Bacillus pumilus: one gene and its partner. The protein of the gene in region 1 binds, or shares a complex with, the protein of each later gene. Links are inferred from orthologs where the notes say so. Each region holds a gene or a part of one and is shown in the gene's direction. Other genes may lie near its edges. The genes, in order: accB and accD.

The links.
Region 2: the proteins of accB (region 1) and accD are in contact, whole or in part, in a solved structure (PDB 8UXZ), measured with the Escherichia coli proteins. The link is inferred for Bacillus pumilus from one-to-one orthologs.

What each region holds. Positions count from the first base shown.
Region 1 is NZ_CP046128.1:2,120,277-2,123,365, reverse strand. What follows is about bases 91-2,849. They hold accB (acetyl-CoA carboxylase biotin carboxyl carrier protein), read left to right. Parts: upstream 91-1,111; coding sequence 1,112-1,588; downstream 1,589-2,849. Other genes in these bases: accC (acetyl-CoA carboxylase biotin carboxylase subunit), read left to right, coding at 1,600-2,849; GKC25_RS10650 (SpoIIIAH-like family protein), read left to right, coding at 284-916; spoIIIAG (stage III sporulation protein AG), read left to right, coding at 91-284. In the rest of the region: more of spoIIIAG, read left to right, coding at 1-90; more of accC, read left to right, coding at 2,850-2,949; GKC25_RS10635 (Asp23/Gls24 family envelope stress response protein), read left to right, coding at 2,975-3,089. UniProt on the Escherichia coli protein: This protein is a component of the acetyl coenzyme A carboxylase complex; first, biotin carboxylase catalyzes the carboxylation of the carrier protein and then the transcarboxylase transfers the carboxyl group to form malonyl-CoA.
Region 2 is NZ_CP046128.1:2,498,442-2,501,673, reverse strand. Bases 97-2,998 are described here. They hold accD (acetyl-CoA carboxylase, carboxyltransferase subunit beta), read left to right. Parts: upstream 97-1,060; coding sequence 1,061-1,936; downstream 1,937-2,998. Other genes in these bases: accA (acetyl-CoA carboxylase carboxyl transferase subunit alpha), read left to right, coding at 1,921-2,898; GKC25_RS12685 (NAD(P)-dependent malic enzyme), read left to right, coding at 97-756. In the rest of the region: more of GKC25_RS12685, read left to right, coding at 1-96.

The sequences.
Region 1 (3,089 bases):
ATAAAAGCACAACGACCGAGGAAACTGATAAAGAAGGCGGCGTGCGAAGTGTCACTGATCAAACAAAAGAAGAAGAAATCGTCATCATCAAAAATGGCAATGAAGAAACACCTGTAGTGGTTCAAACGAAAAAACCAGATATTCGAGGTGTCCTCGTTGTTGCTCAAGGAGTAGACAACGTTCAAATAAAGAAAACCATCATTGAAGCGGTTACACGAGTGCTTGATGTACCGAGCCATAGAGTGGCTGTTGCCCCTAAAAAAATCAAGGAGGATTCGGAATGATGTTAAAAAAACAAACGGTTTGGCTATTAACGATGCTAAGTTTAGTTGTCGTCTTAAGTGTGTACTATATCATGTCTCCACAAGGTGAAAATGCAGTGACAGTAGAAGATATGAAATCAAAAGGAACGGAAGAGAAAAAGACTGAAACAGAAAAAGGGACGGACAAAGGAACGGAAAAAGGCACTGATGAGAAGTCCACTGACAAAGAAACAAATGGCAAACAAGAGGATATCGAAACAAGCGGTGAAGAAGGAAAGGCTGTGTCGGAGCAAACAGACGATGAGCTTTTTACAACATACAGATTAGAGCTTGAAGATAAACGAAGCAAACAGCGCGAAGAGTTCAACGAAATCGTATCCAGTGATGATGCAACAGCACAAGAAAAAAGTGAAGCGTATGATCAAATGACAGCGCTTAGTGAGGCAGAAGGAACGGAGCGTCAGCTCGAAACCTTAATTAAAACAAAAGGATATAAAGATGCGCTAGTGAGTGCAGAGGGAGATAAAGTGAGCATCACGGTTCGTTCTGACAAAAAATCAAAGTCCCAAGCGGCCGATATTATTGATATGGTCACAAAAGAAATGAGAGGTCTTGATAACGTAGCTGTCACTTTTGAGCCCTCCAATCAATAAAAAATGAACAGGCGCCCTTTGCCGAAAAGGGCGTTTTTTGATGCGGTTTGGCGCCCCCTCCAAGGTGCTTTCGGGAGGCGCTTCGCCACAATAGTAGTTGAATTCATTGAAATCCTCCTGTAAGATGGTTATAGTATGTACTTTTAGTACTAGCCTATAAGAAAAAGATAAATCCATACATAGGGGTGCAAATCCATGTTAAAAATTGAAGAAATTCATGAACTGATTAAATTAATTGACGAATCTACAATTGATGAATTTACGTACGAAAACGAAGGTGCAAAAATCAAACTGAAGAAAAATAAAGAAGTCGTTCAGCAAGTTGCGGCACCAGTGGCTCCTGTCCAAGCAGCTCCAGCTCAACAAGCTCCTAAAGCACAAGCTCCAGCTCAGACCGAAGCCCCTGCACAAGAGGCAGCTGCGTCTGAAAATCTGCATAAAATCACATCCCCAATGGTTGGCACATTTTATGCTTCATCTTCACCAGAAGCAGGTCCATACGTGACAACAGGTTCTAAGGTGAAGGAAAACACAGTTGTGTGCATCGTAGAAGCGATGAAACTGTTTAATGAAATCGAAGCAGAAGTAAAAGGTGAAATCGTCGAAGTATTAGCTGAGAACGGTCAGCTTGTAGAATTCGGACAACCCCTCTTTCTAGTGAAAGCAGAGTAAGGAGTACGATCATGATTAAAAAGCTATTAATTGCAAACAGAGGAGAAATCGCAGTTAGAATTATCCGCGCTTGTAAAGAGCTTGGAATTGAAACAGTTGCGGTATTTTCTGAAGCGGATCGCGATGCGCTTCATGTTCAAATGGCTGATGAAGCATATTGCATCGGACCGACTGCTTCAAAAGATAGTTATTTAAATGTCACGAATATTGTCAGTGTAGCAAAATTAACAGGGACAGATGCCATCCATCCAGGATACGGCTTCCTTGCTGAAAATGCAGACTTTGCAGAGCTTTGCGAGGAATGCAATGTCATCTTTGTTGGGCCAACTGCGTCAGCGATTTCCAAAATGGGAACGAAAGATGTCGCAAGGGAAACAATGAAAGATGCCGGGGTTCCGATTGTTCCTGGTTCTCAAGGAATTGTAAAAGATCTTGATGATGCTGTTTCAACAGCAGCAAGTATTGGGTATCCTGTCATTATTAAAGCAACCGCAGGCGGAGGCGGTAAAGGAATCCGTGTGGCTCGTACCGAAGAAGAGCTCATTAATGGTGTCACCATCACGCAGCAGGAAGCAGCGCAAAACTTTGGTAACCCTGGCGTCTATTTAGAGAAGTTCATTGAAGACTTTAGACACGTGGAAATCCAGGTGCTTGCAGATCAGCATGGCCATACCATTCACTTAGGAGAGCGTGATTGCTCGATCCAAAGAAGAATGCAAAAGCTTCTTGAAGAAACGCCATCACCAGCGCTGAATGCAGACATCCGTGAGCAAATGGGTGAAGCAGCCGTAAAAGCAGCAGAAGCTGTTGAATACACTGGTGCTGGAACGGTCGAATTCATTTATGATTATAATGAAGAGAAATTCTACTTCATGGAAATGAATACCCGTATTCAAGTAGAGCATCCTGTAACAGAAATGGTCACAGGTGTTGACCTGATCAAAGAACAAATTAAAGTTGCATCAGGTGAAAAACTTTCTCTTACACAAGAGGATGTCGTATATGCAGGATGGGCGATCGAATGCCGTATTAATGCAGAGAACCCAGAGAAAAACTTCATGCCATCAGCTGGTGAAATTAAAATGTATCTTCCGCCAGGCGGTCTAGGAGTACGTGTTGATTCTGCCGCTTATCCGGGCTATGTGATTCCGCCATATTACGATAGTATGATTGCAAAGGTGATCACATATGGTAAGACGAGAGAAGAAGCGATTGCGAGAATGAAACGCGCGCTTCAAGAATTCGTCATTGAAGGAGTCTACACAACGATCCCATTCCATCTAAGATTGCTTGAGCATGAAACATTTGTGAGCGGTAATTTTAATACGAAGTTTTTAGAAACATACCAAATCATGAAATAATCATAGCTTTCGGAGGTGAATGATCGTGTCAGAAAACAATTTGCTTGAAATGAACCTTGATGAAGATCAATTGGGAAAAGTGCAAATTGCACCAGAAGTGATTGAGGTCATTGCTGGGATCGCCGCTTCAGAAGTCGAAG
Region 2 (3,232 bases), 380 kb from region 1 along the record:
CAGCACGGAACAGCGATTGTCACAGTAGCAGGACTTGTAAATGCCCTGAAACTGTCTGGAAAATCAATGTCCTCCATCAAAGTGGTGGCAAACGGCGCTGGAGCAGCGGGAATTGCGATTATCAAGCTTCTATATCATTTCGGTGTACGTGATATCATCATGTGCGATACAAAAGGCGCAATTTACGAAGGCCGCCCGAACGGTATGAATACAGTGAAAAATGAAGTCGCTAAATTCACGAACCAAGACCGTAAAGAAGGTTCATTAGAAGAAGTCATTGAAGGCGCAGACGTCTTTATCGGGGTTTCAGTAGCAGGCGCTTTAACAAAAGAAATGGTTGGAAAAATGGCAAAAGATCCTGTCATCTTCGCTATGGCGAATCCAAATCCAGAGATCATGCCAGAAGATGCACATGCAGCAGGTGCAAGTGTTGTAGGAACTGGCCGTTCTGACTTCCCGAACCAAGTGAACAACGTACTGGCATTCCCAGGAATTTTCCGCGGAGCATTAGATGTACGTGCAACTCACATTAACGAAGAAATGAAAATTGCAGCCGTTGAAGCGATTGCTTCTCTTGTTTCAGATGAGAAATTGTCAGCTGAATACGTCATCCCTGAACCATTTGATGCACGTGTAGCACCAGCGGTAGCAAAAGCGGTAGCAAAAGCAGCAATGGAAACTGGCGTTGCAAGAATCAAAGTCGATCCAGAAGCAGTCGCTGAAAAAACAAGAAAATTAACGATTATCGGCGAATAATCAATTGGAAAAGTGTGCACGTTCTTTCTGAAATTGGAGGAAAGACGTGCACCATTTCCTCTCTTACGCGAAAATTTTTTCATCCGGAATGATATTTTTTTGTAGACGTTCACAATTCACATATATCAACTGCTCAGCGCCCCAAACACATACTCATTTCTCATCAATTCCCCATTGAAAAAATTGAATGAAGGATGACAGCGTTTGACAAAAAAAGTACAATAGTTTCGGTACAGTTATGACATGTCCTATAATAGTGGATGTGCGTGTAAAGAAAAAACCCTTCAAAAAGGGAGGTAGTCATTTGTCAATCAAAAATATTTTCAGTAAAAAGAAAAAATATGCATCTGTACCCTCTGAACAGGCAAGCCAAGATGTGCCTGAAGGCATCATGACCAAATGTCCGCAATGTAAAAAAATAATGCTCACCAAAGAATTAGATAAAAATTTACGTGTTTGCATGAATTGCGGCAGACATTTGCAAATGAATGCAAAGCAGCGTATTGATAGCCTTGTAGACGAAGGCACATTTGAAGAATTTAACGGGCATCTGATCTCAGAAAACCCGCTCGGATTCCCAGGCTACGAAGAAAAGCTTGAGAAAGACAGAGAAAAAACGTCTTTGAATGAAGCCATTGTCACAGGTCAAGGTGAAATTGAAGGCCAGCGTGCTGTGATCGCTGTCATGGATGCCACGTTCCGTATGGGCAGCATGGGCTCGGTTGTTGGTGAGAAGATCACACTGGCGATTGAGAAAGCAAAAGCGGACAAGGTGCCATTTATCATCTTTACTGCATCGGGCGGAGCGAGAATGCAAGAGGGGATCCTCAGTCTCATGCAGATGGCAAAAACAAGCTCAGCATTAAAACTGTTCAGCGAGGACCAAGGTTTGATTATCTCTGTGATGACCAACCCGACAACTGGCGGTGTATCAGCTAGTTTCGCGTCTCTTGGTGATTACAACTTTGCAGAACCTGGTGCTTTAATTGGGTTTGCAGGCCGTAGAATCATTGAACAAACAATCCGTGAAGACCTGCCAGAGGACTTCCAAACGGCTGAATTTTTAATGAAGCATGGACAGCTGGATGCTGTCATTCATCGTGCAGAGATGAAAGAAACACTAGGCCGAATCTTAGCATTACACAGCACAGGAGGTGAACGAGAGTGGCTGGAGAACTAGAATTTGAAAAACCTGTCATTGAACTTCGAGCGAAAATTGATGAACTGAAAAAGTTCACACAAAACTCAGAAATGGATTTAAGTGCAGAAATTGAGCGCCTTGAAACACGTCTGAGCAAGCTTGAAGCAGACATTTATACAAATTTAAAGCCGTGGGACAGAGTGCAAATTGCTCGTCATGCGATGCGTCCAACAACTCTCGATTACATTCAAGAGCTGTTTGACAACTTTTTCGAATGTCATGGTGACCGTTTCTATGGTGATGATGAAGCTATTGTTGGAGGAATCGCCACGTTTAAAGGGCTTCCTGTCACAGTCATTGGCCATCAGCGCGGAAAAGACACAAAAGAAAACTTGCGCCGTAATTTCGGAATGCCTCATCCAGAAGGCTACCGTAAAGCGCTGCGCTTGATGAAACAAGCAGATAAATTTAATCGCCCGATCATTTGCTTTATTGATACAAAAGGAGCTTATCCTGGGAAAGCAGCTGAAGAACGCGGACAAAGTGAAGCAATTGCGAAAAACCTATTCGAAATGGCAGGACTTCGTGTACCGGTTGTCTGTATTGTCATCGGAGAAGGCGGAAGTGGCGGCGCACTAGGCTTAGGCGTAGGAAACCACCTATACATGCTAGAGAATTCAACGTATTCAGTGATTTCACCTGAAGGTGCAGCAGCACTGCTCTGGAAGGACTCATCACTTGCGAAAAAAGCTGCAGAGACAATGAAAATTACCGCTCCAGACCTAAAAGAATTAGATATTATAGATGATGTTATTAAAGAAGTGCAAGGTGGAGCACATCGAGACGTGAAACAACAAGCAGCCTACATTAAAAAAACATTAAAACAGTCACTTACATCTTTGCTCAAACTAACACCTGAAGAACTAGTCGAACAAAGATATCAAAAATACAAAGCAATCGGGAAAGTATCGGTTGAAAATCAATATATTGGGGTAAACTAAATAAACGTACAGCCTTTTTGGCTGGCGTTTATTTTTTTCATCCTTTTTCATGAAAACCGTCCTCATGTAAGCGCTATTTGAAAATAATTTTCTTTTGTTTTCATAAAATTTGAAACGTCTGAAAACCTTGATATGATAAGCTTTAGAAGGATCGATCTTCCTCGGTTTTGAAAGAATTGCTTTCATGACTTTCTTAACTTTTGTTTAAAAACGGTTTATTTAATTGTATAATAAGTACGGTTTTAGAAATACGTATTGAAAACATCCGGTTTTGCTCATGATTGTTTTCAAGCAGTGGAAATGGTATGTTTAATTCATATATGGTCTCTGAGGT